3 regions of the Sedimentibacter sp. genome follow, and region 3 is predicted to be linked to each of the others. Evidence: riboswitches for the same ligand, from Rfam matches in the RefSeq annotation. Region 3 holds a riboswitch; each other region holds the start of a gene.

Region 1 (7,768 bases), 410 kb from region 3:
GTGTTTTCAACGATATTTATTTATGAAAAGCTGGCATGCATTTTGCTTATATATTGTTGAATAACAAATTTAGCTTAGGAGGAACAACATGGAATCACAAGGTAAAAAACTCGAGTTTTACGGCGGAGAGTGGATGTCATTCATTCCGTTTCTGGTATTTCTGGTATTGATTATCACCACCACTTTCACATTCGGGTCAATTTCAGACGGTGCCCTATGGGTACCGGCATTCATGGCAATCATCGTAGGATTTTTCTTTGCAAAAAACAAAGCTCATTACGCAAATGCCGTTATAGACGGCATGGCCAGCAAGGAAGCCATCATACCCGTTGTATGCTGGTTGTTTGCAGGTGTATTTTCAAGAATTTTAAGAACTTCAGGGCTTGCTTCAGGCATAGCCGGCGTAGCAGCAGGTATGGGAGTAAGCAGCACCATGTTCGTTGTTGTAACATTCATAGCATCAGCAGTGTTTGCCACTGCTTCAGGAACAGGTTTCGGAACCATCGCTGCAGGCATGGGAGTATTATATCCTGCCGGTGTGGCATTGGGAGCCAACCCGGCTCTTATGGCAGGCGCAATTATGTCAGGCGGAGCCTTCGGCGACAACCTGGCACCGGTTTCTGACACCACAATCTGTTCTGCAACTTCACAGGGAGTGGATGTTCCAGGAGTTGTAAGATCAAGACTTAAATATGCACTGGCAGCAGGTCTTATCACAATTGTGTGCATACTCATATTCGGAGCGGGATCATCATCTGCAGGGACAGCAGCAGAAGCGTACAGCTACAATCCAAGCACCCTCATCATGCTGGTGCCGGTTATTATCACTATAGTAATAGCCGTGAAGACAGGTGATATAATAATTGCCACAACCATAGGTTCAGTTCTTGCAGCTGCCACAGGCGTTGCAGCCGGTTTGTTCGACGTGGTGCAGATAGACGTTGCCGATGCGGTAAAACCTGCTCTTCTGTCTGTTACAGGACAAGGTCTTGACCGTACGGTAGGAGGAGTAATATATGCAGGTCTGAACAGCATGATTCAGGTTTGTATTCTGGCACTGCTGCTTTTCGGTTCAATTTCCGTCATGAGGCAGGGTCAGGGAGACGTTAAGCTTTTAAAGGCTCTAGGCAAGGTTGCCAACACAAGAATAGGAGCAGAACTTACAATTTCTGCCATGGTAATAATTCTTTCAGCTCTCATGGGACTTAATGCACCTGCAATTCTTGCAGTTGGTGCATCATTTGCCAAACCGCTGGGAGACAAACACGGCATAAGCCCGTACAGAGTTGCAAACCTGCTGGATGCTCAGTCAAACACTCTGTGCTACGCACTGCCGTGGACACCAGCTATGATTTATACATTAGGTTTTGCAGCTGACAGCAGCGCACCTCTGGTTGCGACCCAGGTTATGCCTTACGTATTCTATTCCTATGCAATGCTTGCGGTTATGTTTGCTACAGTTATGCTTGGAATCGGACAAAACGACAATATGGGAAAAGTATCAAAACAAAAGAAAGAAGCATAAAGATAATGACTGCCATGCATTTGCATGGCAGTTAAAAATATTATACGAGGAAGTGTTTTAAATGATAAAAAAGGGAGAATGGGTTCTGATTCACAGAAATGTATTGGAACCAACGCAAAGAGCCCCTCAGGTTCCTGATGACACAAAACAGGTGCCGCTGGAACTGTGGGTGAAGGGATATTTGCAGGAAGATGCAAACATAGGGGACGAAGTTACGGTTCTGACAAGAACAAAGCGCGAAGAACGGGGAACGCTGCTGGAAGCTAATCCATATTACAAACATGATTTCGGTAAGTTTGTGCCGGAACTGCTGAGGGTCAGCGAACAAGTAAGAGACATCTTATTTGGAGGTGCAGAAAATGAGTAAAGATATGAGCTACGCTGCAGTCATGGCCAGAAGACCGGAAATCATGAAGAAAGCTGCAGGACTTGATTTTGCGCAGTTTGAAAGCGGTTCAATTGCCTTTGACTATGAAAGAATGATGGCAGAAGCAGGATTCACAATTGCTGAAATTCAAAAAATCCAGTCAGAGCACGGAGTGGGAAACACTCCTGTCATAGAACTTAGAAATCTTTCTGCCCTGGCAAGAAAACTTGCACCAAAAGGCAAGGGAGCAAGAATATTCATAAAAGACGAAGCATCCAACGCATCAGGAAGCTTCAAGGCAAGAAGGGCCTCAACGGCAGTGTACATGGCCAAGAAGCTTGGGTACAAGGGAGTTGTGACTGCCACCAGCGGAAACTACGGAGCAGCAGTTGCATCACAGGCAGCCATGTACGGACTGAAATGCATCGTTGTTCAGGAATGCTACGACTCAAGAGGAGTTGGACAGCCTGAAATAATAGAAAAGGCAAGGGCCTGTGAAGCATTGGGGGCAGAGGTTGTTCAGCTTTCGGTGGGACCTGAACTGTTCTACACGTTTTTAAGGATCCTTGAAGAAACAGGATACTTCAACGCATCACTGTACACACCGTTTGCGGTGGCAGGAGTTGAAACCCTCGGATATGAATTAGCAATGCAGTTCAGAGAAAGATACGGCAAGGACCCTGATTATGTGGTAGCCACAAACGCAGGGGGAGGAAACCTTACGGGAACAGCAAGAGGCTTAAGAAAGGCAGGAGCGCAGTCACACATAGTGGCAGCCAGCGTAAACCTTTCAGGTCTTCACATGGCTTCAGACAATCAGTTTAACAGAAAGTCATTCACAACAGGGCACACAGGCTTCGGTATGCCGTTTACAACATGGCCGGACCGTTCGGACGTACCCCGTTCGGCAGCTAGACCGTTAAGATACATGGAAAGATACCTGACAGTTCATCAGGGAGATGTGTTCTACATGACAGAAGCATTGGCAAGCCTTGAAGGACTTGAAAAAGGACCGGCAGGAAACACAGCTCTTACAGCAGCATTCTCACTGGCACAGGAACTTGATGAAGATCAGATCATAGTAGTTCAGGAAACAGAATACACGGGAGCAGGCAAGCACATTCAGCCGCAGCTGTCATTTGCAAGATCAAACGGCATAGAAATAAAATTCGGAAACCCCAGCGAAGAAGTGCCCGGAAAGAACATAATCCTTCCGTCACATCCATCACTGATAAAGGCAGAAGATGCGGACTTGACACACATGAGAAAGTCACTCATAAAAAATGCAGTGTCAACCTACAATGTTTCACCAACTGATGCTGACATAGAATTCCTTGCGGAAGAAACAAACACAAATGCTGAGTTTGTAAGAAATGTAATAGCAAAATCATAATAGGACAAATATGTTTATAAAGCGGCTGTCAGTTTGTACAGCCGCTTTAATTTATTTAAACGAAAATAATTTACAATACTTTACATTAATAATAATAAATGGTATAATTTATCCAATAGATGCTCCGAGCACCTGAACCTAAAATCATTCATGGTTCCCGTGCCGATAGGGTTTGATTGGAAACGGTCAAGCCTCCTGATGGAAAGGAGAAATTTTTTTGCAGCATTTCCATTGGGGGGATGCTGTTTTTTAATAAAAAAATAACAAATGGAGGAATAATATGTTAAAGAAAACTAAACTTATTTCACTTGTACTGGCAATTGCACTTTTGCTGTCACAGGTGACAGCGATTGCAGCCACAGACAGCTATGCTGTTGAAATAGCAGTGGCTGGAACTTCAACAACGCTTTTGCTCTCACTGGGTGATTTAAAAGAGATGCCTGCAGCAGCCCAAATTGAACAGGAATACATTTACAACAGCAAGACAGGTGAAAAGACGGCACAGGTAAAAGGTGTGAGCCTTGAATACGTTTTGAAGGAAAAGGCAGGCGTAATAGCTGACAATGCTACGGTTATATTTGAAGCATCCGATGGATATGCCATAGAACCACAATCTCTTTCAGATATTTTCAATGATGATCTGGATTACGTCCTTGCTTACGAAGTAAACGGGGAAGCCATAGACAACGACGGAATCGCAGATAACGAAGAAATAACGGTGTACAGAAAGGTTAAGGAAGCAGGCGAATTCGGTACTGTATTTAAGATGGTCAATAAGATAACAGTTGGTGAAGCAACAGCCTCAGATGATGGTAGTGCTGCTTTGACAGGCGGCACAGCACACACTCCTGATTCAGCCAATGAAAAATCATTCACAGACATATCAGATGAATATAAGTATGCAGAAACAGCAATATATGACCTGGAAGGAAGAGGAATCATAGACGGCATAGGAGGAGGCTTGTTTGCTCCCCAAAACGAATTCACGAGAGAACAGTTCTGCAAGATTGCAGTGATGGCTTTGGGACTTGAAAATAAGGAATATTCAGGTGCCTTCAGTGATCTGTCCAAGGACAGATGGTCGGCTCCATACGTGCAGGCTGCTGTTGAAGCCGGTTTGTTCAAAGGCTATGAGGACGGAACGTTCAGGCCAGAAAAAACTATAACAAGGCAGGAAATGGCTGTTGTTGCAGCTAATGCAGCAGTTGCTACCCAAAAAGTCACCAAGGAAAAGCTTGCTAAATTTGTTATGGAAAAGTCAGCATATCTTGATAAGACAGAGGTGGCAGAATGGGCTGCAAATGCTGTAGCATGGCTGGAAGCTCAGGGTGCGTTTATAGGCGTTGCCGGAGACAGCTTTGAACCTGTAAAGGTTGTAAACAGGGCTGAAGCGGCTGTTGTTGTGTTCAACACCTTGTTTGCGCAGTAATTCTTGGCAATGGGCGATAATTGCATCGCTCATTGTTCTAATATGGAGGTAGATATGAGTTGCAAAAGGTCTAGGCTGCTGGCGCTGTTTTTGACAGCATCCATCATGGTTTTTCAGTTATTCGTGTTCGATGTCCCTGCAATGGCTGCGGATTTGGACCTAATTATAACGGGAAGCGGTATTTACGAGGATGTTCGGATTTCTCCAACTGACTGGGAGAAATATTCATTGGTTGAAAAGATTTATTCCACAAACAACAGCCTTGGGTTTCACAAGATTGTAAAAGCCAAAGGGTATGATTTTTTTGAAATCATAGGAGAGAATAATCTCAAGGCTGACAGTGATTATGAAGTTAAATTTACTTGTTCAGACGGATTTGAGTTCACAAAGACAATCAGCGAGCTGAAAAATGCATATAGCTACGACGAATTTACTGAAAATACCAAATCAAAGATTTCACCGATGATTGCAAGATATACAACTGTGCTGGCTGATTTTCCCAAGGATAATTTTGTTCCCCCTGTTACATGGATTGACAAGGCAATTTCAGAAGTAAACCTGGACAAGGATTTTCCGAAACTTGTTTTCGGACAGACTTCTATTGATGACATGAACATGTCAAAATGGGGCAAGGACATTGTCAGGATAACTGTGGGAGATGAAAGACAAGTGGCTGCATCATCACCCTATAGGCACATTGATCAGGATGGAGAACCATACAATGTGGATGCCATTACGGGAGCAACATTCACCATAGAGGGACCGGGCGTTGAAGGCTACAGGGCAATCTCATTGAGGCAGATTGAAGAAGATGCTGCAGGACAGAGCACAGGTGCCTACTATGAAAAAATGTCAGGAAAAGTAGTTGAAAACTCTTACGAAGGAATCAACGTAAAATATCTTATAGACAATTATGTGAAAGCAAGGACAAATGCCGGAAACATTACATTTAAGGATAAGTCCAGAAAAAAAATACTCACTGTTCCTATTTCAGAAGCAGCAAATTACACGGTTGCTTACGGTATAAACCAGGTTCCTCTGGTTTATCTTGATACCGAGGAAGGATACATAAAGGAGAAGAACAACGATAACGGATGCTTTAAGCTTGTATATAAGCAGGGTAAAATAACTGCTGAGGAATTTTCAAACGTTGCTTACATCTATGTTGAAGAAAAGGACGCCAAAAACATTTTCGAGCATTCCTATGCTCCCTACAGTGAATCCAAGTTTACTGATTATGAGCTGATAATTCACGGAGACGGATTAGGCAAGGAAGAAAAATTTACCGTGGCAGACTTAGAATCCATGAAGGACCTGCAGTTTACAGGGGAATACAGCCTTTCAAACAGTGAATACTTCTGGTACTACAACACCTACAAGGGAGTTCCGCTGTGGGATTTGCTGCTTAAGGCAGGAATGGATCCTCACATAGACGAAAACACAAGCGTTCGTTTCATAGCAGCAGACAACTACAACTTTGCTCCCATGACCATCAAGGACATAAAGGACAATTCGAGATACGGCTATTATGAGAAAAGCGCATTGGACAACGGTGACGGAACATTCCCCGGCGAATATGTGAATCCCATATATACAGGAATGCCGGTTTTGGCGGCCTACGGCTTCAACGGTTATCCGTACGTTACAAGACCGTCTGATCAAGGATACAACTCAGGTCTTGGAAATGACGGAGGGCCTGTCAGAATTATATTCGGTAAGACAAACTACAACGATACAAACGGATCCAATCAGGTACAATTTGCCAAAGAAATCATAATTGGAGAAGGAACAAGCCTTCTTGGTACTTCCTTGAATACGGGAGACGGCCAGTCAACAGGGCTTAAGGTAACGGAAGGTGCGTGGAACCACAAGCGTGAAATATATGACCAATACCTTGATACGCCTGTTCTAAGGGTAACAGGGTCCCAGGTGAAGGAACCGGTCACTTTCACATTGAGACAAATAGAGGAAATGGAAGCTGTCAGGGACACATATACCGGAGACGGTGTCCATGATTTTGAAGGAGTTTCCTTGTGGCACATAATATCCGAAGCTGTCGGTCTCAAGGAAGGGGTGGATGTTCCAAGCATCAGGGTTTTCAGCGGACAGAACTACAACCAGATTCTGAGAAGCACCGAACAGGTTCAAAAGGGAGTATTGAATTCGCAGGGAATGGTCAAGGATATAATTCTTGCTTATGCGGTTGATGGCTACCCACTGGTACCAAACGAGGGTGATTCAGGCTATGCAAACAACAACGCCTATGGACCACTGAGGCTCATTATCGAGGAAAGCAAATCCATGTGGGTTAAGTGGGCAGACTGCATAGTTGTTGGTACAGGTGATTATGAAGCACCGGAAATGAAGGATGTTAAATCAGATGCAGCTTTTGAAGATGTTGAAAACCACTGGGCTAAATATGAAATAATGAAAATGGAGTCCATGGGTTACGTGAAGGGAAGCGGCGGGCTGTTCAGACCTGATGACACAATAACAAGGGCAGAATTTGCTTCCATGGTCTCAAGGGTAAAGGGTATTGACAACAAAGAGTATCTTCTCTCCTCATTTGGGGATATCAAGTCCGGTGACTGGTTCTTCAATGATGTTGAAGCGCTTTCCTCCATGGGGCTTATAAAAGGCTACCAGGACGGAAATTTCAGACCGTATTCACCCATAACAAGGCAGGAAATAAGCTTTATAATCGGTTCCATGCTTGGAGAGGACATGACGGATGAAGAGGCTGATTCAATACTGTCGTCCTACAACGACAGAGTCTCAGACTGGGCCCGAATTAAGGTTGCTCTGGCAGTCAAAGCAAATATCATCAAGGGGCTGCCGGGAGGTCTGTTCGGCGGAAGTCAAAATGCCACGAGAGCGCAGGCTGCATCAATGCTTCTGAGGTATCTGGAAAAATAGAGAAGGATAGTCATCCTTCAGCTGTAATCAGGGCAGCATTGCTGCCCTTTTGGAGGAATCATGAAAAGGAATTTGCTTATTGTACTAATACTTTCATTGCTGCTGGCACTTGTGGGATGCGCGCAGCAGGGCGTAAAC
Region 2 (7,768 bases), 1.1 Mb from region 3:
CAACTGCATTTCGCGGCCTGTTGATTTCACCTGGCTCAATGTGTCCTCCAACTCCATACCAGTACCCAGGCATGAGATGATTGTTTCCCGATCTTTCCATCAATAGATAATCACCGCCGTTTTTTAAAAAAGCTGTTGTAATGCTTCTCAATCTCATATTATCTCTCCATTATTCGGCTGTCTTAAAGACTGCGCCGTTCTCAACAAGTATTTTCTGCAATTCTGCCACATCTATGTTCTGAACTTCCGTCCTTTGCTTCACGGACAAGGACGCTGCAATCCCAGCAGCTTCACCCATCATCATGTACTGGGGTTCCATCCTCAGGGATGAATATGCTATGTGTGTGGCAGATACGCACACGGTTACCAGAAGGTTATCCGCCTGACTTCTTTTTGGCAGCATAACCCTGTAAGGTATCTGGTACGGCGTTACGGGTATCTGAATTTCTCCTTCGTTAAGCACGAAACCGTCCAGCGTCATATACCTCTGGACGTTGTGTGAATCTATGTTGTATGATCCCATGGCTATGACGTCATCCTTGATTTTGTCCCTGCGAACGTCATGTTCTGTCATTACAAAATCACCCTTCATCCGCCTGGCTTCCCTGATGTAAAGCTGGTACGGCCAGCATCCGTTGTCAGTAAACTCATCTGCCGCGTATCCCCACTTCTTCACATCTTCACGAAGCTCGGTAGGAACTGCCTCATCATTGCCAATGAAGTATAAAAGTCCCTGTATGTAATTTTTGTGCTCATTTTTAATCTCTTCTCTTTGTTCATAGCCTGCTTCAGGGTAATTTAAGCTTCCCCCTATGTAATCTGTGGAAAACGGCCCGGAATTGTTAATATCGTACTTGCCTTCCGGAAGAGGCCCGAAATATGCCACGTCCGAAAATCTAATGGACCTGCCCTCGCTTTTTTTAAGCATATCCAGCCATGAGCTTAACAGAAGGTACCTTTCCCTGTCATAATCCCCTGGTTTTGTGAATGGTATCTGGTTGTTGGGATTGTTTGTGAGAATAAGGCGATAATTGTAGGCCTGCACCATGTCATCACCCTGCCCTGCCGGCCCGGGAAGCTTAAGGGACACTTCGCCATACAGCTTACCCTCTGCGTCTTCAGCCTTCAGGTTGTAATAAAAGTTGTTCCTGCCCAGGGGAGGAAGAACACCGGCAAAACTTTCTCCGAAGTCGTCATTGTCTTCCCTTCCCACGGCATAGGACACACCCGATGCTGCCATCATGTCTCCTTCATAGGTGCTGTCTATGAAATACTGAGCAAAAAATACATCGCCTTTTTCAGTCTCCATGCTTATTATTGTGCTGCCGTCCTTGTCCACGCCCCTATGATCTCTGAGGGCGCTTCCCGTGAAAAGGCGGATACTCTCACGTTCAATCATTTCGTTTAAAACTTCCTCCGCCACATGAGGTTCGTAGTACCACATAACTTTCCTGCCGTACTTTTTCCCCACATCTTCGAAAAATTCCCTTGTAATTCCTCCTATAACATTGATATTGCCGTGGTCAGTGTAGCTCAAGCCGCCTGTGACCATCCCGCCCACATGTTCTGCTGATTCAATCAACGCAACATCCATTCCTTCCCGTGCTGCAGAAACTGCAGCCATCACTCCAGCGGCCGTGGCACCGTACACAACAACATCAAAGTACAGTGGAAAATCCAGGTAGCTGACTTTCATGGGCCTTTGATGCATCCTGATGTTTTGGGACCTGTAATCCTCGCTTTCAACAGTGAACCTGACCTGCTCGGCATTGAAAAACCTTCCCATAGTGTTTGCAATGCTCTGGAGAATCATGCCTTCGTAAATAGCTTCCACGTCCATATCATCAACAAATCCGCTGCTTAAATCCACATGCAGTGTGTTGTCAAGATCCACATCAACTTTGTTTATGCTGCTGTTATTTGATAAAACCGGCCTGTCACCGTAAACAACGTTCCTGTAATCATGTGTGAGGACCTGCTCCGTAATGTCGTTGGTGTGAAACTTAGTTTTTTTGGCAGAGCTTCTTACCTTCATTTTTTTGAAGTCAGGGAAGTAATAATTTATCTCTTCAGTCAACACGTAATTTTTTTGTATGCTGTTAAGTACGAATGCTGTGCTGCTGTTCAGGTTATCCGATGAATATTCCTGATCAAGGATGGGTGCTTCGTCTTTGGAAGCTTCCTCCCTTATTTCAGATTTAACAAGACCCAGACCCCTGCTGTAGTAGTCTGTAACCGTCCTGCCATCCAGAAATGTTGTGACCTGGACCGCATCAAACATGCCTTCAGGTGTCTTTACAGATGCTGAAAGCGAAGTGATCTTTCTTGTCCCTCCCTTTACCGGCCACTGTGTTCCTTCCTCAATAGGCTCTTTTAAAATGATGTCTCCCTCATTCCAACTATTCATAATATTCTGTCTGAAGTATTCTTCCTTCTGGGGATGGGTCAGAAATACTTCACCTTCCCTGACCGCAAGAACGGCAGTCTTTACTGAACCGTCACAGACAATCCTCAGCTGCATGGCATCATCAGATGAATAATCCACAGAAACTTCACTGATAAGCCCTGATCCGGATTCAGTATATGTGTATTTCACATCACTTAAAACAGTAAAATAGTCTCTGGCGTTTTTTGTTTCGTCTTCAGGCAATGTTTCACCTGGTTCAAGCTCAGCTTCTGATTCTTCTCCCGATTTTTCGCCGGCAATCTTTATTATGTAGTCCTTATTTATCAAAATAAAAATAATAGCAGCAACAACCGCCAATATAGCTGCTGCGGCAACAGGAAATTTTTTCATGACAGCACCTTCTTTTTGCCCTTTATATATATATATACCTTGAAAGGCTGATAATAAACCAAATATTGATTTGCGCCATAAAATTTATGTTGTTATAAAATAAACTATTTACAATTCAAGAAATAAATGCTATCATTGTGTTAATTAAATATCGTCTTTATTAGTTTTGCGAAACTGTGATACCTAAAGCCTCGGCAATGGATGCAGTTCGTCAGGGTATAATTGGAAACGGTTGTGCCTCCCGTTGGAAAGTAAAATTAATTGCAGGCTTACTTGGCGTACACAATTTTACGCATGCTGCATCTTTCCACGGAAAGATGTTTTTTTTATGTGATAGGAATGTTATCCTTTACAAAAGACAACAAGGAGGAAGTTATGAAGAAATATCTATCTCTAATCAGTTTATCAACAATAATAATCCTTACTCTTCTTATGGTGCTACCTTCCGTTGCATTCGCGCAGAGCAGTGCAGCAGGCGAAACCGAAGAGCAATGGTTTGAAGCAGGTTGGGGGCGAATCCACCAGGGCGAAGCTTTTCAACCGGACAAGTTCCTTAACAGAGCAGAGTTCACAGCTTTGATTAATTCCTTGTATGATTTCAAGGAACAGAAGGACATAAGCTTTTCAGATGTCCAGACTGACTCAGCATATTATAAGGAAGTTAAGAAGGCCTTTTGTGCAGGGTACGTTGTTGGAAAAGGTGACGGCACATTCGACCCCGAAGGATATGTAACAAATCTTGAAGCATACATAATGGCGATAAGGCTGCTGAATGCAGGTACGTCAAACAAACCTGAAAAAATGCTTAACTTCAAGGATGCATCCGATGTACCGTCATGGGCACAGGGTGCAGTGGAAGCCTATGTGCAGAAAGGGCTCCTCGAAGGAAAAAATAAGATTAAACCTTTTGAAAAAATTACAGGCGCAGATGCAGTGACATTGCTTTTAAGCATAAAACCAAACGAAGTTTTACCGCAGGATGCTGAACAGGTTTCAGAAGAAAAAGGAAACGGAGTTGCTGCTCTTAACCTTTTGGGTGCATACTTTGTAGAAATCGAAAACAATCAATCAGTTGAGCTCGGTAAGCTGGAAGATGGAAATCCGGACAGCGAAATAATAATAAAGCTGGTTTTTGATCGCGGAATAGTAAGAGAGTACTGGGACAACAACAAAACTCAGGTTAAACTTCAGGACAACAAAGGACAGGTAATAGAAAGTGAGATTTTCCGCATTGAAAATTCAGATGATGAAAAGTCAAATATTTTCATTAAACCATTGACACAGCTTAAATCCGGAAAAACGGTAAACATAGTCATAGGAGCAGGTTTGAAAGCCAACAACGGTAATACTTTAGGCGAAGGCAAAACGATCAGCTTCACAGTTAAATAATTTAGGTAACAAAACATATTTTGTTATACTGAGCGGTACAATGATATCCCTCCCCGGATGATTATTAATCAGACTGGCTGTCTGGAAGTCGCGTCTCCTTGCAGCCAAGTCTTCCCTCAGGTTCAAATATGTTTTTTTTAATACAAATAAAATATCGGAGAGATTATGAAAATAAAAATGTTGTCATTGATTCTTGCAGTATTAATTGCTGCAAGCTCATACCCTCTGTATGCCAGCGAATCAGATTCGGTTGACGGAAAAAGCGTGGATTTTCAGCTGGTTGGTTCCAATCCTGCCGACTCTTCCAAAGATGTTCCGGCAGATGTGACAATCACCTTGCTGTTCAATAAGAATGTGGTCAATTTTTCCGTAAAGGATAACAATCTTAACTGCATTTTTCTAAAGGATAGCAACAATCAGATTGTAGAAGCAAATCTGATTTTCCCTGATGACCAGGTTGAGCCGGATAAGAAGCGGGAAATCTACATTGATCCCCTATCAGACTTAAAAGAAAATACAACCTACACCGTGGAAATATCGGCTGACATGCTTGCCAAAAACGGTAGTACTCTAGGCGAGCCATCATACGTTTCTTTCACCACTCAGGGAACACACGAAAGCAATGTGGCTGAAAGCAATAATGTTCAAGAAATGCAGACAGTCTCAGAAAATCCTCAGGTTTCGGCAGGAGAAAAAAATACTGAAGCAGAACCTGCCGGTTCCTCTTCAGTAACGGAAAACCCGCCGGCAGAAGCTTTGCCTGTACCAGAAAACAGTGAGGATGAAAATCAGACAAAGGAAGCATACGCCAACCAATCAGCCACATCCGAGTCTGAACCCTCTGATACTTCTAAAGCTTCAGATGCTCCATCTGTGACTGTATCAGCAGAAGAACCAGGCAGCAAAAACAGCATGAAATCAGGAGCAATGGCTGCAGCACTGGTTGTGGCGGCTGCTGCGCTCGTGATAATTCAAAAAAAGAAGAACAAAAATGAAAAATAGACGGCTTATCAATACAATTATTTTCTTAACGCCATTTGTGCTGGTGCTTGTGACCTTGTTCAACGGAAGATATCCGGTCCCCTTAAAGGACATCCCGTCAATTCTGCTGTATCCTTTATTAAAAAACGAACTGGTCAACGACACCTACGCAACAATAATCTGGGATATAAGAATGCCCAGGGCACTTTTATCAGCACTGGCCGGAGCTTCCCTGGCTGTCAGCGGAGCTGCATTTCAGGGACTGTTTCACAATCCCCTTGTAAATTCAGGGATGCTTGGGGTAAGCTCCGGCTCGGGATTCGGTGCTGCCCTGGCTATACTATTGTTCTCTCGCTCCTCTTTTTTAGTGTACCTATTTGCGCTGGTTTTCGGCGGAATTGCCGTAACCTTAAGCTATACAATAGGAAAAATCTACAACACTACTCCCACAATAATGCTTGTGCTGGGCGGTACCGTTGTATCATCAATATTTTCTTCCCTGATTTCCCTGGTGAAGTACATGGCAGATCCCTACAATCAGCTTCCTGCCATAACGTTCTGGCTTATGGGAAGCTTTGCTTCTGCTAATGCCCAGGATATTCTCATCGGAGCTCCTCCGATGATCATTGGCCTGACCGGCTTAATCATGATGCGATGGAGAATAAACGTGCTTTCAATGGGTGACCGGGAAGCTCATACTCTGGGCATCAGCTCAAACATGAACAAACTGGCTGCAATTGTGTTCGCCACATTGTCAACTGCAGGAGCCGTATGCGTAAGCGGAAACATCGGATGGGTCGGGCTCATCATTCCCCATGTAGGGCGCATGATCGTAGGAAATGACAACAACAGGCTCATACCTGTGAGCTGTGCATTGGGCGCGTCGTTTCTCATAGCCATTGACAACATATCAAGAACACTGACTGCCGGCGAGATACCCATAGGCATACTTACTTCGCTGGTTGGAGGCCCGTTTTTCATTTATCTGCTTAAAAAAACAAAGGGAGGATCATGGTGATGGACAATTTCACGGTACAGGTAATAAACACTTCCTTCAGCTACAAAGACAAGAATGTTTTTCACGGCATCAGCTTCAGCATAAGGCCAGGAGAGGTGTTTTGCGTTCTAGGACCCAACGGCTGCGGCAAGACTACGCTTCTTGACTGCGTTCTTGGCATTTTAAAACCGGATACTGGAAGCATACTTGTGGGAAACAAAGACATCCGCAGCATAAAACCAGCCAATCTTGCAGAAAAGATAGCCTATGTGCCTCAGAATCATGAAAAGTCTTTTCCTTACATGGTCAGGGATATAGTGGTTATGGGCAGGGCACACAAAACCTCTCTTTTCTCAGCACCTGCAGAAATCGACAGGCATATTGCCATGGAAGCGCTTGAAAAAGTTGGAATCTCAGACCTGGCAGATGTTCCTTACACTAAAATAAGCGGCGGCCAGTGCCAGCTGGTGATGATTGCAAGAGCCCTTGCTCAGCAGCCAGAACTGATAGTGATGGATGAGCCCACCTCTCACCTGGACTTTAAAAATGAGCTGCTGGTGCTTGAAACAATAGCAGGTCTTGTAAAGAATCAACGCATATCCGTGCTGATGGCAACTCACTTTCCCAACCATGCCTGCTATTTTGAAACAAATCGCGTCCCTACAACTCTGGTCCTCATGAACAACGGCATATTCCAGGAAAATGGAACGCCCTATAAAATATTAAACGAAAAAAACATTTTGCAGACATACCAGATCAATTCAAAAATCCTGGATTTTAAAATGGATGAGGAAACGTCCATACGGCAGATTGTTCCTTTATCCATAGCCAGAGAAGAAGGAGGAACACATGAAAGCTAGACTGAATATATGGTTGGCGATAATATTGCTGTCATCTTTATTTCTTTGGGGATGTGCTTCTGAAACTGCTGTACCGAAAGATGTTGAAGCCGATTCTGCGAAGGAGAGTTTCATCACTGTGGTGGACTGCTTCAACAGGGAAGTTTCAATCGCGGTTCCCGTTGAAAGGATTGCATGCGGATATGCATACACAGGGCATGTAGCTGCTCTTCTTGGAAGAGGCGATGACATAGTAGCCGTTGTTGACGGTTTGAAAAGGGACAAGGTTCTTACAGAAATGTATCCGCATATCAAAGACCTGCCTGTTCCCTTCAGCACAGGCGCCATCAACATTGAGGAACTTTTATCCTGCAGCCCCGATGTGGTTTTCATCAAGACTGACACGGCGCTGAACAAGGATGCTACAGACAAGCTGGACAGCTTAAACATCCCGTACGTTGTCATTGATTACTTCTCAATGGAAGAACAGATGAAGACCATTTCCATAATGGGCAAGGTCCTTGGCGAAGAGGAAAAAGCCCAGTCATACATAAATTACTACATGGAAACAATCGAAAAGACCAGAAAAATCACTTCAGCAATTCCTCAGGATGAAAGGGTTTCCCTTTATCACTCCGTTAATGAAGCCGTCCGCACCGACCTTAAGGACAGCTTTCAGGATCAGTGGATACAGGTGACGGGAGGAATCAACGTATCCGTCAATGATGAGCTGAAGGTTTCCGGCGACAAGACTTATGCCACACT
Region 3 (7,768 bases):
AAGTTAAAGACAATGGCATGGGCATTGCACGGGAAGATCTGCCGTACATATTTGAGAGGCTTTACCGGGGAGATAAAAGCAGGCACGAGACAGAAGGCAGCGGCATCGGTCTTACCATAGTCAAAAACATACTGGACCTTCATTCAGCATCTATAGATGTAAGCAGCCCGGAAGGTGGAGGGGCCATATTTACAGCAGTGTTTGACGAAGTTTCTGAATAAAAATATAAAAGATGAAAAATAATTTGTTGGCAAGCATCAAATAATGGTTTAAAATTATACCATAAGGTACGATATTGAACCATTGCGAGCATTAATATTACAAACCCGTTGAATTATGGAATGATATTGTTCCATTTTTTCAGCGGTTTTTTTTTTACTGGTTCATTTTTCAACGATTATAACAAATTTCAGTTGGCACAATATATGCATATTATAATGGAGGAAACTATGGAAGCTAAGAAAATAAAACTTACGGCATCTGAAGACAGACCTCACCTTACCTATGAGGCCCTGAGCGTACTTCACAATCATGACGTGGGACTCATATGGATGGAAGTGTATGCCTACGTCGCATACATAAAGCTCATGCCCATGGAAGAAGGTGTTTGGGAAAACATAAAAATGGAGCTGAAGGAACTAGACGGCTGGTCAAGTCTCGAGGAGATAGAGCTGTTCCCCTTTGAGGAAAAAGATACCGAAATGAGGAAGGTTCTTGATGTCATTCCTCACGGTGTAACACTGTTAAGCAGAAGCGGAGACATAAAGTATGTGAACGACTATGCGGCTGACAAGATTTTCATGACATCCGGCAGGGATATCACCGGAATCAACATCAGAAAATACATGAATTACGACAAGCTTGTATCGTTTCTTAACATGAGCAGAAACAACAGTATCATGACAAAAGACACCATGGAAATAGGCAGCCAGCTGTACCAGGTTAATCTGCAGCCCATCACAAGTGAAGAAAACGTTTTAAGCAGCTACCTTCTGTCGTTTTATGAAATGGACGGCACAAGTGTCTTCAACCGTTACGACAATCCCATAACATTCGAGGACATTGTGGCTGAAAGCAATAAAATGCTTGATGCCATCAAGCAGGGCAAGCTTTATTCCAAGTCTGATTCGCCGGTCCTCATCACCGGAGAAAGCGGAACAGGCAAGGAACTTTTCGCCAGAGCCATTCACAATCACAGCAGGAGAAAGAACAAGCCTTTCATTGCCATAAACTGTGCGGCCATACCGGACCAGCTTCTCGAAAGCGAGCTTTTCGGTTATGAGGGAGGAACATTCACCGGAGGCAGAAAGGAAGGCAAGGCCGGGATTTTTGAAATTGCCGGAGGCGGAACGGTTTTTCTTGATGAGATAGGCGAAATGGCGCCGCACCTTCAGGCTAAGCTTCTGAGGGTTTTGCAGGAAAAAAAGGTCAGAAGAGTTGGGGGCGCCAGCGAAGTTAATTTCGATGTTAGACTTATTTCAGCCACAAACCAAAACATCGACGAAATGGTCAGAAACAAGGAGTTCAGGCTGGATCTTTTGTTCAGGATAAACATCTTCAACATAAACATTCCGCCGCTGAGGGAAAGAAAAGAGGATCTTCCAATACTGTTTGAACATTTCGCCCGCATTCATTCAAAAAGATATCACAAGGAAATAGACGGAATAAAACAAAATGCCATGAGAAAACTTCTCAACTACAACTGGCCGGGAAACGTCAGGGAATTTCAGAATGTTCTTGAAAGGGCGGTAGCTCTTTCTACAGAAAAAGAAATTACAGCCAGGGACATTATGCTTAACTACGACATTGTTCCGGAGGAATCCCTTGGGAGCACGTCCCTTAAGGAGTGTCTTGAAAACCTTGAGAAGAAAAAAATAACCGAGAGTCTTAAAATGAACAAAAGCATACGGGAAGCCGCAAGAAGCCTTGAGGTAACCCACACCATGCTTATTAACAGAATGAAGAAATACAACATCCGCAAGGAAAATTAATGATTATTTAAGGAGGTTCAAATGGATACAGAAAAACTCAGCAGGATGAAATTTTCAACCAGAGCTGTTCATGCGGGCTACAGGAAAAATGAGTACGGAGCGTTGGCAACTCCTATTTACCAGACATCAACCTTCATATTTGATTCCGCCGAGCAGGGCGGAAGGAGATTTGCGCTTGAAGAGGACGGGTACATTTACACGAGGCTTGGAAATCCAACAAGCTCCCAGGTTGAAGATAAGCTTGCAAGCCTTGAAAACGCCCAGGCTGCAGTAGCCATGGGTTCAGGCATGGGAGCCATAACATCAGTTATCTGGGCAATAGTTAAGGCAGGAGACCACATAGTGGCTGCCAAGACACTTTACGGCTGCACATTTGCATTCATGAATCATGGGTTATCACGCTTTGGAGTTGACGTTACATTTGTGGACACATCTGACCCGGAAAATGTAAGAATGGCGATGAAGGACAATACAAGGGTGGTGTATCTTGAAAGCCCTGCAAATCCTAACATGCTTATTTCAGACATCGAGGAAATTTCAAAAATCGCACATACCAATAAGGACTGCACCGTCGTTGTTGACAACACATACTGCACCCCTTACATCCAAAGGCCGCTTGATATGGGAGCCGACGTTGTGGTTCACTCTGCAACCAAGTATCTGAACGGACATGGGGATGTTATTGCCGGCTTTGCCGCAGGCAGGAAGCAATTAATCGACCAGATAAGGCTTGTGGGCATAAAGGACATGACAGGTTCGGTAATAAGTCCTTTTGATTCGTACCTGATCAACAGGGGAATGAAGACGCTGGAAGTGAGAATGGAAAAGCACTGTCAAAACGCTCAGAAGGTTGCTGAATTTCTTGAAAGCCATCCGGCTGTAAAGACCATAGCATATCCGGGACTTAAGAGCTTCCCCCAGCATGAGCTGGCCAAAAAGCAAATGAGCCTTCCGGGAGCTATGATTGCGTTTGAAGTTAAAGGCGGACTTGATGCGGGAAGAATACTCATGAATTCCGTGGAACTTTGCTCACTGGCTGTAAGCCTGGGCGACACCGAAACACTGATACAACATCCGGCTTCCATGACTCATTCACCGTATACGCCTGAGGAAAGGGCAGCATCGGGTATTTCTGAAGGACTGGTTAGATTGTCGGTAGGTCTTGAGGATGCCGATGACATAATTGCAGATCTAAAGCAGGCACTGGACAAAATCCTGTAAATTCATTCGAATAAACTTATTGTTATCCGAAACGGCCGGAGCATTCCGGGCCGTTTTTTTTATTATTCATTGACAATTGTTAGGTTTCCTAATAAAATAGTATAAGTAACATCTCCGAGTTTGCGGGTCTAAAGCCCAGGCTATGAGCCGCAAACCGAAAGGGTTTGTTTGGAAACAGACAAGCCTCCCATTGGAAAGGAGAAATCTACAGCATTTCTCTTTTCGTATACTATTATATGAAAGGGGTTTTTTTATTTTGAAAAAAACTAAGATGAAAAACATTTTAGCCCTCTTGCTTTCATTGACAATGATATTTTCAATGGCAGCATGCGCTAAAACAGAGCAGCCTAAAGCTGAACAGCCTGCTCAGGAAAAACCGGCAGAACAAACACCTGCACAGCCTGCAGAGGAACGAAGCTTTGTTCTTGCAACAACAACAAGTACACAGGATTCAGGACTTCTTGATTACCTTCTTCCTATCTTCAGGGAAAAGACAGGCATAACTGTTGAAGTTGTTGCCAAGGGTACTGGAGCTGCGCTGGAGCTTGCAAAAAACGGAGATGCAGATGGAGTTCTCGTTCATGCAAAAGCCCAGGAAGAAGCTTTTGTTGCCGAAGGATACGCCAAGGAAAGATTTGATGTTATGTACAATGATTTTATCATTGTTGGACCAGAATCAGATCCTGCAGGGCTGTTGACAAATGCTCCCAACGATCCTATAAAAGCCTTTGAACTTATTGAACAAAATAAGGCAACATTCATTTCCAGAGGGGATGATTCGGGAACGCACACAAAGGAAAAATCCTACTGGAAAGAACTTAACATCATTCCTGAAGGGGAATGGTATGTTTCGGCAGGAACAGGCATGGGTGCAGTGCTGCAGATGGCTGCTGAAAAGCAGGGTTACACTTTGACAGACAGGGCAACATATCTTTCAATGAAGGATGAGCTTGACCTGGTCATAGTGACAGAAAAGAACGACAAGATGTACAATCAATACGGGGTGATGATGGTGAACCCGGACAAGTATCCTGTAAAGGAACAGGAGGTTCAGGAATTCATGGATTTCCTTCTGTCTGACGAGGGACAGGAACTCATTGCCGGATTTGGCAAGGAAGAATTCGGAGAATCATTGTTTGTGCCGAACGCGAAATAAGGTGAGCTGATGTTTGAATTTATCAAAGAATTTTTAACTACATACAATGATATACTGCCGGTTGTGGGGCTATCCTTAAAGGTATCCCTCACTTCGACCTTAATAGCATCAGTGTTAGGACTTTTTGCGGGTATTGTTGTTGCTTTGAATGAATTCAAATTGAAAAAATCAATCATGAGGGTGGCTAACACCCTCATGAGCCTGCCTCCGGTACTTATAGGCCTTTTAGTTTACATGCTGCTTTCCAGAAAGGGGCCTTTGGGAAGCTTCGGCCTTTTGTTTTCCCCTGAGGCAATGATAATTTCGCAGACTCTTCTGGTCTTTCCCATTATTTTCGGACTAACAGTTTCATCAATTTCAGAAATTGCAAAGAATATTGAGCTGACATGCATATCACTCGGTGCAGACAAAATGAGCACTTTAGTTACTATTGTAAGCGAGTGCAGGATGCAGCTCCTTTCTGTTATTACGGCAGGTTTCGGCCGGGCAATTTCCGAGGTTGGAGCAGTAATGATGGTGGGAGGCAACATCAAGAATAAAACCAGAGTCATGACAACATACATCGCCCTTGAGACGGGGAAGGGAAATTTCGAGGAAGCTGTGGCTATAGGCTTTGTGCTCCTGTTCATATCATTTCTGGTGAATACGGTGATGTACAGGGTTCAGAGGAGGTAACATGAAGGTATTATTATCAGATGCGGTGAAGGACTACGATACATGCCGTGTGCTTGACATCGGAAGTCTGGAGTTTACAAAAGGCATCTATGCCATACTCGGATCAAACGGCAGCGGGAAAAGCACTCTTATGAGCTGCATGGCAGGTCTTGAATGCCTCAGCGAGGGCAGCATCCTTTATGATGGCAGGAAGCTAGATGCAAACTTGAGGAATTCAATATCCATACTTGTTCAAAAGCCTTACCTTTTCAACAAGACTTCCTACGAGAACATTGTAAGCGGCCTTAAATACAAAAGGACACCTAAGGAAGAATTGCAGAAAAGATTTGACAAATATAAAAGTTATTTTGAAGTCGACGATTTACTGAACAAAAAGTCATCGTGGCTGTCAGGAGGAGAAAGGGCAAAGATTGCGCTCTTAAGGACAGCTGTACTGGAAACAGAACTGACGATGCTAGATGAACCCACAGCTGCCATGGACATAGAAAGTTCCATGCGGGCTGAAAATCTCATAAGGCAAATGGCAGAAAACAACAGAACGGTCATATTGATCACACACGATGTGCACCAGGCTAAAAGAATTGCAGATCAGGTTATATTTATGGATAAGGGAAAGATAATAGAAATGGGAAAAGCAGAAAATGTCCTGAACAACCCTGCAAATAAGCTTGTAAGACAAATATTAAACATTTAAGCATTGGAGGAAATATGATAAGAACTGGAATACTAACAATAAGCGACAAAGGTTCAAGGGGAGAAAGAGTAGACGGAACCGGACCTGCAATCAGGGAAGCAATTGAAGGAAAACAATACAAAGTTGAATATTACAAGGTAGTACCCGATGAAATAGATATAATCAGCCAGGAGCTCATTTACATGTGCGACGAGCTGAAGCTTGACCTGGTTCTCACAAACGGAGGAACTGGATTTTCAAAGAGGGATGTTACTCCCGAAGCAACACTGAACGTAATAAAAAAACAGGCGCCGGGAATATGTGAGGCCATGAGGCAGATGTCTCTTGCAATCACTCCAAAGGCTATGCTGTCAAGGGCTATAGCCGGCATAAGGGACAATACCCTCATCATCAATCTTCCGGGAAGCCCCAGGGGAGCTGTTGAAAACCTGGAGTTCGTGCTTCCTGCACTTCCTCACGGCATTGAAATTCTAAACGGCACAGGCGGAGAGTGCGCCAGATAGGAGGAAGCAATGGATTTGTTCAACGTTTTGACAGTTAAGGATACAAGAAAGGTAATAGATGATAATTTCAGCTTGGAGCTTGAAGAGGAGACAGTCAGCCTTCTAGAAGCAGCGGGCAGGATACTTTCACAGGATGTGGTTGCTCCAGACAATGTGCCTGATTTCAGAAGATCCACCGTTGACGGCTATGCAGTCTATTCAAGGGATGTGTATGGAGCCAGCGATTCAATGCAGTCAATGCTGGATTTGAAGGGTGAAGTGCTCATGGGATGCGAGGCACCGGGTGAAATTGCAATGCCAGGACAGTGCTACTACGTACCTACGGGAGGTATGCTTCCAAAAGGCGCCGACTCGGTGGTGATGATCGAATATACGGAAAAACTTGACGATAGCACCATACTTGCTTCAAAATCAGCTTCTCCTGGAGAAAATGTGATAGAAATAGGAGAAGACATAAAAAAGGGCGAAGCAGTCATAAAAACAGGGACGAAGCTTCGTGCCTATGAAATAGGGGTTCTTGCAAGCCTCGGCATAACACGGGTAAACGTAATAAATAAACCAAGGATAGGTATTATTTCAACCGGCGATGAGGTTGTGCCCCCGGAAGAAGAAATTAAACCAGGCCAGATAAGGGATATAAACACGTATCTTTTGTACTCACTCATAGAAGAGCAGGGGTGCACGCCTGTGAAGTTCGGACTCATTAAGGATGATTACAATCTTTTGAAGAATGCCGTTGATACGGCAGTAAAGCAGTGTGACATAGTCCTGATTTCAGGAGGAAGCTCAGTGGGGAAAAAGGACAACACTGTAAGTGTGATAGACGATCTTGGAGATGAAGGAGTGCTGGTACACGGCATATCTGTAAAGCCTGGGAAACCAACAATCATTGGCAAATCAAAGGGAAAGATAATATTCGGACTGCCCGGACACCCTCTGGCATGCGCCGTGATATTCCAGGTAATGGTTAAATACTACATCGAAAAGATTACAAACAATAAAGAAAAATCATATCCGGTTACCTGCACGTTCAAAATAAATTATCACAAAGCCAAGGGCCGGGAAGAATATCTGCCTGTGACTATCGAGGACGACGGACAGTCACTTACTGCATGTCCCGTGTTTGGAAAGTCCGGTCTGATTACAGGGTTTTCAAAGGCCTGGGGATATATACGGATTGAAAGAAACGAGGAGGGTATACGGGAAGGTCAGACAGTCAGCGTATACAGATTTTAGGAGGGATTATGCAAAAGGTATATTTGTCCAATTACGAGCTTGACGAAGCTATAAAAATGTATTTTGAAAAACTGGGTGAATTTAATCCCCAGACTGAAAAAATCAGAACGTGGGATGCAAACGGAAGGGTTACAGCCAGCGCCGTGTTTGCAGCCATATCTTCACCTCATTACAATTCGTCGGCCATGGACGGCATTGCAGCCAAAAGCGAACGTACTGCTTCAGCTTCTGACAGAAACCATGTGATTCTCACGGAGGGAGAAGACTACGTTGTTGTAGACACTGGAGATCC

The links. Region 3 has a riboswitch for molybdenum cofactor ahead of AAGU76_RS00520 (substrate-binding domain-containing protein). Riboswitches for the same ligand answer to the same signal wherever they lie in the genome.
Region 1: it holds a riboswitch for molybdenum cofactor, as region 3 does, so the genes downstream of both, AAGU76_RS02415 (S-layer homology domain-containing protein) here and AAGU76_RS00520 (substrate-binding domain-containing protein) in region 3, are expected to answer to the same signal.
Region 2: it holds a riboswitch for molybdenum cofactor, as region 3 does, so the genes downstream of both, AAGU76_RS05595 (S-layer homology domain-containing protein) here and AAGU76_RS00520 (substrate-binding domain-containing protein) in region 3, are expected to answer to the same signal.

What each region holds. Positions count from the first base shown of each region.
Region 1 covers NZ_JBCFAS010000001.1:516,330-524,097, reverse strand. The annotation lists gene AAGU76_RS02430 (Na+/H+ antiporter NhaC family protein) at 89-1,525, shown strand; gene ortA (2-amino-4-oxopentanoate thiolase subunit OrtA) at 1,587-1,892, shown strand; gene ortB (2-amino-4-oxopentanoate thiolase subunit OrtB) at 1,885-3,285, shown strand; molybdenum cofactor riboswitch at 3,396-3,511, shown strand; gene AAGU76_RS02415 (S-layer homology domain-containing protein) at 3,566-4,714, shown strand; gene AAGU76_RS02410 (S-layer homology domain-containing protein) at 4,769-7,630, shown strand; gene AAGU76_RS02405 (molybdopterin-dependent oxidoreductase) at 7,691-7,768, shown strand, end outside.
Region 2 covers NZ_JBCFAS010000001.1:1,177,709-1,185,476, forward strand. The annotation lists gene AAGU76_RS05585 (NUDIX domain-containing protein) at 1-157, opposite strand, end outside; gene AAGU76_RS05590 (FAD-dependent oxidoreductase) at 170-2,797, opposite strand; molybdenum cofactor riboswitch at 2,952-3,068, shown strand; gene AAGU76_RS05595 (S-layer homology domain-containing protein) at 3,173-4,186, shown strand; gene AAGU76_RS05600 (Ig-like domain-containing protein) at 4,352-5,188, shown strand; gene AAGU76_RS05605 (iron ABC transporter permease) at 5,178-6,185, shown strand; gene AAGU76_RS05610 (ABC transporter ATP-binding protein) at 6,185-7,024, shown strand; gene AAGU76_RS05615 (ABC transporter substrate-binding protein) at 7,014-7,768, shown strand, end outside.
Region 3 covers NZ_JBCFAS010000001.1:108,172-115,939, forward strand. The annotation lists gene AAGU76_RS00505 (ATP-binding protein) at 1-221, shown strand, start outside; gene AAGU76_RS00510 (sigma 54-interacting transcriptional regulator) at 450-1,991, shown strand; gene megL (methionine gamma-lyase) at 2,013-3,212, shown strand; molybdenum cofactor riboswitch at 3,313-3,429, shown strand; gene AAGU76_RS00520 (substrate-binding domain-containing protein) at 3,484-4,368, shown strand; gene AAGU76_RS00525 (ABC transporter permease) at 4,378-5,043, shown strand; gene AAGU76_RS00530 (ATP-binding cassette domain-containing protein) at 5,045-5,737, shown strand; gene AAGU76_RS00535 (MogA/MoaB family molybdenum cofactor biosynthesis protein) at 5,752-6,240, shown strand; gene glp (gephyrin-like molybdotransferase Glp) at 6,250-7,476, shown strand; gene AAGU76_RS00545 (molybdopterin biosynthesis protein) at 7,482-7,768, shown strand, end outside.